DNA from 2 places in the Streptomyces sp. NPDC051684 genome. Region 1 is predicted to be linked to the other one. Evidence: riboswitches for the same ligand, from Rfam matches in the RefSeq annotation. Region 1 holds a riboswitch; the other holds the start of a gene.
The links. Region 1 has a riboswitch for cobalamin ahead of ACIA8D_RS28120 (ABC transporter substrate-binding protein). Riboswitches for the same ligand answer to the same signal wherever they lie in the genome.
Positions count from the first base shown of each region.

Region 2: it holds a riboswitch for cobalamin, as region 1 does, so the genes downstream of both, ACIA8D_RS27580 (ABC transporter substrate-binding protein) here and ACIA8D_RS28120 (ABC transporter substrate-binding protein) in region 1, are expected to answer to the same signal.

Region 1 covers NZ_JBITCS010000026.1:3,415-7,508, reverse strand. Annotated here, with positions in the region: gene ACIA8D_RS28130 (ABC transporter ATP-binding protein) at 1-292, opposite strand, end outside; partial or broken gene ACIA8D_RS28125 (FecCD family ABC transporter permease) at 289-1,352, opposite strand; gene ACIA8D_RS28120 (ABC transporter substrate-binding protein) at 1,388-2,473, opposite strand; cobalamin riboswitch at 2,503-2,645, opposite strand; gene ACIA8D_RS28115 (hypothetical protein) at 2,717-3,451, shown strand; gene ACIA8D_RS28110 (PepSY-associated TM helix domain-containing protein) at 3,665-4,094, shown strand, end outside.
Region 2 covers NZ_JBITCS010000025.1:21,151-25,244, forward strand. Annotated here, with positions in the region: gene aceA (isocitrate lyase) at 1-90, opposite strand, end outside; gene ACIA8D_RS27575 (short-chain fatty acyl-CoA regulator family protein) at 488-1,912, shown strand; cobalamin riboswitch at 1,993-2,121, shown strand; gene ACIA8D_RS27580 (ABC transporter substrate-binding protein) at 2,173-2,706, shown strand; partial or broken gene ACIA8D_RS27585 (ABC transporter substrate-binding protein) at 2,723-2,932, opposite strand; gene ACIA8D_RS27590 (hypothetical protein) at 2,843-3,229, shown strand; partial or broken gene ACIA8D_RS27595 (HAD-IC family P-type ATPase) at 3,362-3,898, shown strand; gene ACIA8D_RS27600 (hypothetical protein) at 4,061-4,094, opposite strand, start outside.

The DNA.
Region 1 (4,094 bases):
CGGCCACCGTCAGCTCCACGTCGGCCCCCGCGTCCTGCACGACGGCGGCCACCGTGCGGGCCAGGCGGCGCACCGGCAGCGACCACGCGTCGGCGCCGTCCACACGCACCGTTCCCGCGTCCGGGCGCAGCACCCGGTAGACGGCCCGCAGGAGCGTGGACTTGCCGCTGCCGTTGGGGCCGACGAGGCCGACGGTCTCGCCCTGGCGGGCGGTCAGCGAGACGTCGTCGACCAGCCGTCGGGCACCCGCTGTCAGCGTGAGGTTCTCGACCGCGAGATCGGCGGGCGTCATCCGACACCTCCCGCGTTCGTGCGCCGCGCGTCCCGTCGCATCAGCCACAGGAAGAACGGGCCGCCGCACAGCGCCGTGAGCACACCGACCGGGATCTCCATCGGCGCGGCGACCGTCCGAGCCGCGATGTCCGCCCAGACGAGGAACACGGCGCCGCCCAGGGCGGCCGTCGGCAGCACGCGCCGGTGGTCGCCGCCGACGAGGAGCCGCACGATGTGCGGCAGCATCAGGCCGACGAAGCCGATCGGCCCGGCCGCCGCGACCAGCACACCGGTCACGAGCGACACCAGCACGAACATCCGCGCGCGGAAACGGGCCACGTCCAGGCCCATCGTCGTGGCGGCCTCCTCGCCCGCGAGCAGCAGGTTCAGGTTCGGCGCCTGCACCATGAGGACGCCGATCCCGATGAGCAGGCCGAGTCCCGGCAACCACAGCGAGTTCCAGGACACCCCGCCCAGACCGCCCAGCGTCCAGGCGAGGACCGTACGTGCCTCGTTGCCGCGGTCCGTGGTGAGCAGCAGGTTGAGCAGCGCGCTGAGAATGGACGCGACCGCGACACCCGACAGGATCAGGCGGCCGGACGTGATGCGTCCACCCGTGCGCGCGGTGGCGTAGACGAGGACGAGCGCGCCGAGCGCACCCGCGAACGCCGCCGCCGACAGTGACATCGCCCCGAACACGCCGACCCCGAACACGAGGACCGCGACCGCCCCGAGCGAGGCACCGGACGAGACACCGAGCAAGTACGGCTCGGCGAGCGGGTTGCGCACCAGGGCCTGCAGGGCGGTGCCGACGACCGCGAGACCGGCGCCGGTCTCGCGCCGAGCAGGACACGCGGCGCCCGCACGTCGAGCACGATCGTCTCGCGCGCTCGGGACCAGTCCGCGCCGCCCCACCAGTCGGCGCCCAGCGCGTGCGTCACGATGCCCCACACCTGACCGGGCGGCACCCGCACCGAGCCGATGGCGAGTCCGGCCGTCAGCGAGACGAGAAGCAGCGCGGCGAGCACGACCAGGGTGGCGGTGAGCCGCACCCCCTGGCCGATGTGTCGGTCCCGCACGCCGGCCGGCTGCTTGTCGGTGACCGCGGGCGCCGTCACGTGAAGCTCTCCGGGTGCAGCCCGCGCGCGAGCCCCTCCACCGCGTACGCCGACCGGACCCCGACCAGCGTCGCGGTCAACGGCAGCACGACGAACCGCTTGTGCTTGATGGCGGGTACGTCGGCGAGCGCGGGCTGCGCGAGCAGGTAGCGCTTCTTCTGCTCGACGCTCTTGTCGCCCGCGTAGTCGTAGATCGCGATGACCTCGGGCCTGCGGTCGACGACCTGCTCCCAGGAGACATCGCCGAACACGTCGTCCAGATCGGCGAACACATTGCGGCCGCCCGCCTGGTGGATCAGCTGTGTGCCCAGGCCCTTGCCGCCCGCGGTGAAGGCGGACTTGTCCCCGCTGTCGTACACGAACACGGGGACCCGCGGCCGGTCGCGGACGGCGGTGCTCGCCTTCGCGACCCGTCGGCGGAGGTCGGACACCAGGGCGTCGGCGCGGTCGGGGACTCCGAAGATCTTGCCGATGGTGCGTATCTCGGCGTAGGTGTCGCGCATCGTCACGTTCTTCCCGCCGCAGTACTCGCGGTTGAGGTACGTGTCGATGCCCGCGTCGGCGAACGCCTTGCGCGAGCGGCCCTCCTTCTCGTCGAACGCGCTGGAGTAGCCGCCGTAGACGAAGTCGGGTTCGGCTTCGAGGACGTTCTCGAACGACGGTGCCCGCGTGGCCAGTTCCGGCACCGACGCGTAGTCCTCGCGCAGGCTCGGCAGGACGACTGAGTCGGGGAACGCCGTGCCGACCATCCGGTCCTTCAGACCGAGGGAGAGCAGGAGTTCGGCGGGGTGCTGATGGATGGTGACCGCGCGCGACGGCGGCCTGTCGTACGTCGTCTTGACGCCGCAGTTGTCGATGGTGACGGGGAATCCCTCGGCAGTCGACGACTTCGGGCGGTCGTCGGCGCGCTCGGACGCCGAGGACGCCGTGCCGGACGGGCCGCAACCGGCGGTGAGTACCGCTGCCGACAGCGCGGCGAGGGCGGCCGAGGCCCGCACGGCGAAGCGCCGCGGCCGCGCACGGGAGAGCCGTCGCACAGGGGAAGGGGGAAGGGCATGGGGACGGTACGGACCGTCGTACACGTGAAGCCTCCTACGGAGTCCGCGCTCCTCGGAACAAGCCCGCGACGGGCCAGTGACCTGACTCCCGGGCAGCGTTGACGCGCTCTGCCCGGTCACAGTGGCGGGACCGTGCCGGATTCGCACCGGCTTCCTGTCACCCGTCGCGGTGATGACCTGGCGATCCTACGTGGCTTCCGCGGTGCGCATGCCGGGTTGCGAACCTGCCGGTGATCACCGGGGCGCGGATGCCAAGATGGGTCGGCCATGACCACACGCCGGGACGCTCGCGCTGGACGGGCCGCGATGCTCGCGGCCGTCTGCGTGCTGCTCACGGCGCTGGCGCACACGCTCATGTCCGGTGACACCGTGCCCTGGTGGGCTCTGGCCGCCGGATGCGCGGCCACCGGTGCGGCGGCGTGGGTGCCCACCGGCCGTGAGCGCGGAATCCTGCCGGTCGTGGGTCTGACGGTGGCCGCGCAGGCGGCGCTGCACGTCTTCTTCTCGTGGGCGCAGGTGGTCACGCACCCGGCGGCGTCCGGCGGTTCCGTCGCCGGGCGGTGGCTGGACCACGTGTTGTGCCGCGCGCCCATGGAGCCCACGGGAATGGGCGACATGCCCATGCAGTCCATGCCGGCCGGCTCGACGGGTGCCATGGCCCCGATGAGTGGCATGAGTGGTACGGGCGGCATACATGACATGGCACACGGCGGTCATGACATGGGTGGCATGTCATCTTCCGGCATGCTCACGGCCCACCTGCTGGCCGCCGTGCTGAGCGGGCTGTGGCTCGCGTACGGTGAGCAGGCCGCGTTCCGCCTCGCGAGGTGCGTCGTCGGCCGGATCGTCGCACCGCTCAGGCTCCCGTTCCGCCTTCCGACTCCGCCGCACCGGCCGCGCGTCCGGGTCCGCCGCGCCCGGCGCGACCGTACGCCGCGCGAGCTCCTCCTCGCGGACCCCATCACCTCCAGAGGTCCACCCGCAGGGAACGCTGTCGCCTGACGACAGCCGGTTCACCCGAGGCTGCGCCGCACCCTCGGGCGTCGGCCGTGCGCACGCCCTGAGCGGGCCCGCGCGGCCGAGTCCCCATGCACCGCACCGGATCCGGATGCGCCCAGGGCCGAGCGGCCCGCGCCCGGACTCCGTGCTGCCCAGAACTGGAGGACCACGTTGTCCATCACCTCCGAAACCTCGGACACCCCGGATTCCCGGCCGGTGGAAGAGGGCCGGGACGCACCGCCGTCACCGCCCGCCACCCGGTCGGCCTGGGCGTCACTTCGCCCGCTGGTGCTTCGACTGCACTTCTACGCCGGGGTGTTCGTCGCCCCGTTCCTGTTCGTCGCCGCGGTCACGGGCCTGCTCTACGCGGGCTCCTTCCAGGCCGAGAAGATCGTCTACGCCCATGAGCTGAACGTTCCCGTGGGCAGGTCCGAGCTGCCCGTCGCCGATCAGGTCGCCGCCGCCCGCAAGGCTCATCCGGAAGGAGACGTCAGCGCCGTGCGGCCCTCGCCCGAGGCCGGGGCGACGACCCGGGTCATGCTCTCCGGCGTCGCGGGAGTCGACGCCGACCACACGCTCGCGGTGTTCGTGAACCCGTACGACGGCGAGATCCGCGGCGCCCTCGAACAGTACGGATCCACCGGCG
Region 2 (4,094 bases), on a different contig from region 1:
GTAGGTGCGGTCGATGCCCTTCCAGCGCGGGTCGGTGGCCCAGCGGCGGGTGAGTTCCTCGGCTGCCTGTGTGCGTGTGTCGGTTGCCATGACGGTCACCGTCTCCTCGGTCGTTCGTCTGCGAAGTCAGTCATCACCACGGCACTCGCCGCTTGTGCGGCGGCACTGTGTGTCGTGTGATGGGGTGCGGCCCGCCGGTCCCTTGTGCTGCAGAGCGGAGCAATCCTTGCGCAGACCTGTCGGCATGGGATGCGACCGGTGCCGGGATCTCCGACGTCAGGGCATTGGTCGTGCCCCGGTTTCCGGTTCGCACCCGCCGTGGTCCGGTGGGCCGCACTCAGACTCTGGCACTGGCACTGAGTGCCATCAAGCATGGCTGGATGCCAACTTCTGCGAATCTTCCGGTGCTGATTTGCCAAGCTTGCGAAGGGTTCATTCGCGTCGCGGTCACGTACGCTGAGCCGTCCCGGAGGGGAGGGCCATCACCATGGGAAAGACGTATGCGGGTGCGCGGCTGCGGCGGCTGCGCGACGAGCGGGGCTTCAGCCAGGCCGAACTGGCCCGCACGCTCGGGATCTCACCCAGCTACCTGAACCAGATGGAGCACGACGCGCGGCCGCTCACGGTGCAGGTGCTGCTGCGCCTGACCGAGGTGTTCGGTGTCGACCCGGGCTTCTTCTCCGAGCGCGACACCGGCCGCCTGGTGGCGGACCTCAGGGAGGCGCTGGCCGCCGAGATCGACGCGGCACGGGTCGGCGCGACCGACCTCACCGAGCTCGCCTCGCGGATGCCGGAGGTCGCGCAGGTCCTGCTCGACCTCGGCCGCCGCAACCAGCGCCTGGCCGAGCTGGTCGGGGGACACGACGGCCGTGACCCGCGGGGCCTCGACGCCCCGCGCTCCCCGCACGAGGAGATCCGCGAGTACTTCTACCGCCGCCAGAACTACCTCCACGAGATCGACACCGCCGCGGAAGAGGTCGCCGCCTCCGTCGGTATCCGTCCTGGAGAAGTGCTCAGTGCGCTCGCGGCCCGCCTGGAAGACCGGCACGGCACACGCCTCAGCACCGAGTCCGGCGACAGCCTCCACCGTTACGACCACACGACGCGCACCCTGCACCTGTCGCCGCGACTGCGCCCGGGCCAGCGCGCGTTCCGTATGGCCACCCAACTCGCCCTGCTGGAGCACGCGGACGACCTGGACCGGCAGGCGGCCGAGGACTTCGTCCCGGGCATACCGGCCCACTCGCTGGCCCGCATCGGCATCGCCAACTACTTCGCCGCCGCGCTCATCCTCCCGTACCGCGACTTCCACGCGGCGGCCGAGGCGGTGCGCTACGACATCGAACGCCTCACCGACCGCTACGGGCTCGGCTACGAGACGGTCTGCCACCGCCTCAGCACCCTCCAGCGACCTCGGCTGCGCGGTGTCCCCTTCTCCTTCATGCGCGTCGACCGGGCGGGCAACGTGTCCAAACGGCAGTCGGCCACGGGCTTCCATTTCTCGCGCGCGGGCGGCACCTGCCCGCTGTGGAACGTCTACGAGGCGTTCGCCGCGCCCGGCCGCATCCACGTCCAACTGGCCGAAATGCCGGACGGAAAACGGTACTTGTGGACCGCCCGCGCCGTCACCCGGCACCGGGGCGGCTGGGGCGAACCCGGCAAGACCTTCGCGATCGGCCTCGGCTGCGAACTGCGTCACGCGCACCGGCTGGTCTACTCCGACGGTCTCGACCTCGGCCGCAGCGCCGCCGCGACCCCGATCGGGATGGGCTGCCGCGTCTGCGAACGCCTCGAATGCCCGCAGCGGGCCGCGCCGCCGCTGGGGCGGCCGCTGCGGATCGACCAGCACTCCAGCACCTTCGTGCCCTATCCCGTGGCACACGACGACTCGCAGGCCCCGCACCCTCAATGACCGCCGAAGGATGCACGGGCCCCACCGGACCGACGGGCTCGCCGCCGCATACGTCACAATGGGCGCACGAGGCGACGGGGACCAGGAAGCCGGTGTGAATCCGGCGCGGTCCCGCCACTGTGACCGGGAAGCGGTCCTCCCGCATGCCACTGCCCGCGCGAGCGGACGGGAAGGCGGAGGCGAGCGATGATCCGGGAGCCAGGAGACTGACCCGTCGCCGGTCCAGCAGCAGGGGCGAGGACACCCCGGAGAGGATCGATGTGACGACGCATGCCTGTACAGAAGCGGGAAGAGGCCCCGAGCCCGGCAGGCGCGGGGTACTGGCCGCCGCAGGTGCCCTGGCTCTCGGCGGAGCCGGGCTGCTCACCGGGTGCGGTGGTGACACCGAGGACGGGTGCGGCGGCGACCGGTTCCGTGCCGCGTTCACCTCCGGCGGCTCCCAGGAGACCCTCGACCCGCACGTCGCACCGAACTTCGTCGACCAGGCCCGCGCCAAGGCCCTCTACGACACGCTCGGCACGTACGCGGACGACATGTCGGTCCGCAAGCGGCTCGCCGAGTCCTGGGAGTCCAACGCCTCCGGCACCCGCTGGCACATACGCCTGCGCGAGGCGCGCTTCCACGACGTGAAGCCGGTCACCGCCAAGGACGTCCTCTACAGCTACCGGCGCGCCGCCGACCCGAAGACCGGCTCGCCCTCGCAGGTGCTGCTCTCCGCGATCGACTTCGACGCCAGCAAGGCCGACGGCACGCAAGCAGCGCCGGCAACTCCGCCTCGGGCCGGGTCAGCTTGAGTTCGACGGTATGGGCCCCGATGGCACGGGAACGCTTCAGGTCGATGATGGACAGCGAGTTCTTCGCCAGCCGCTCGGAACTCTTCGGATCGAGGATGCGGGAGAGCGAGAACAGCACGTCCTCCGCCTCGAAGGCGTGACCGTCGTGGAAGCGGGCCGGGCGCAACTGGAAGCGCCAGACGGTGAGATCGGCGTTCGCCTCCCAGCTCTTCGCGAGCCGTGGCACCGGACGCAGTGTGTCGCCCAGCTCGACCAGTTTGTCGAAGACCGCCTTGCAGCGCGCCTGGTCGATGAACTGCCGTCCCACGTGCGGATCGAGCGTCTCCTTGGCGCCGAACCCCGGGAACACCGCCCGTATGGTCCCGCCGCGCCGCGCCTCGGCTTCGACGACGACTGGTCCGCGGACGCACCGCAGCCGGAGAGCAGCGCCGTCCCGACGGCCACGCCTCCCGCCAGCGACAGCACCGCGCGGCGGCTCCGTGAAGCAGCGACCGTCCGGTCCACTACGACCCTCACCCCTTAATGCACGTCATGTGCAATAACGGAATCATGGCAGATGGTGTAGGTGCCGGAAGAGGGGGTGTCATCACCAGGACGTCCTCACTCCGTCGCGGCGACGACGCTGGGCTTCTGGCTGAGGGCGGGCGCCGAGGCGCAGCTGGGGGTGCGCCCGGTCCTGGCCGCCGGCGACCGGGATGCCCCGGCCCGTGCCGTCGCGTCCCAACTGGCCATCGACACGGTCCACGCGGCCTGCTTGCCCGAGGACAGGGCCGCGCTCGTCGCCGTGCTCAAGGCCGAGGGGCGCCGGGTGGCGGTCGTCGGTGACGGTGTGAACGACGCGGCGGCGCTCGCCTCGGCGGACCTGGGGATCGCGATGGGGGCGGGCGCGGGCGCGGCGATCGGCGCCGCGGACGTGACCCTGGTGCGCGGCGACATCGAGGCACTGGCCGACGCCGTCCGCCTGTCCCGCACGACGCTCGCCACCATCCGCGCCAACCTGGTCCGGGCGTTCGGCTACAACGCCGCCACTGTCCCGCTGGCCATGGTCAGTCTGCTCAACCCGATGCTCGCCGCGGCGGCGATGTCGGTCAGCTCGGTGCTTGTCGTCGCCAACAGCCTGCGGCTGAGAGCCTGGCAGCCCGCTCCGGTCCGTTCGCGGGGGCCCCGGCGCGGCGAGAGGAGCGCCTGGTGACGGTCTCCCCGCCCGACGCCGGCCGGTCCGGACGTGCCTGGCGGCTCAAGCAGTCCGCACTCGCCGCGGCCACACCCCTGATCGCGTGCCTGCCGGCCCTGGCCGGGGGTTGACCTGCGTGACCAAGCCCTCGATGGTCGGCGGCGGACGCAGGAGGTTCGGTCAGCGGCGCAGTGCCGACAGCAGTCCCTCGCAC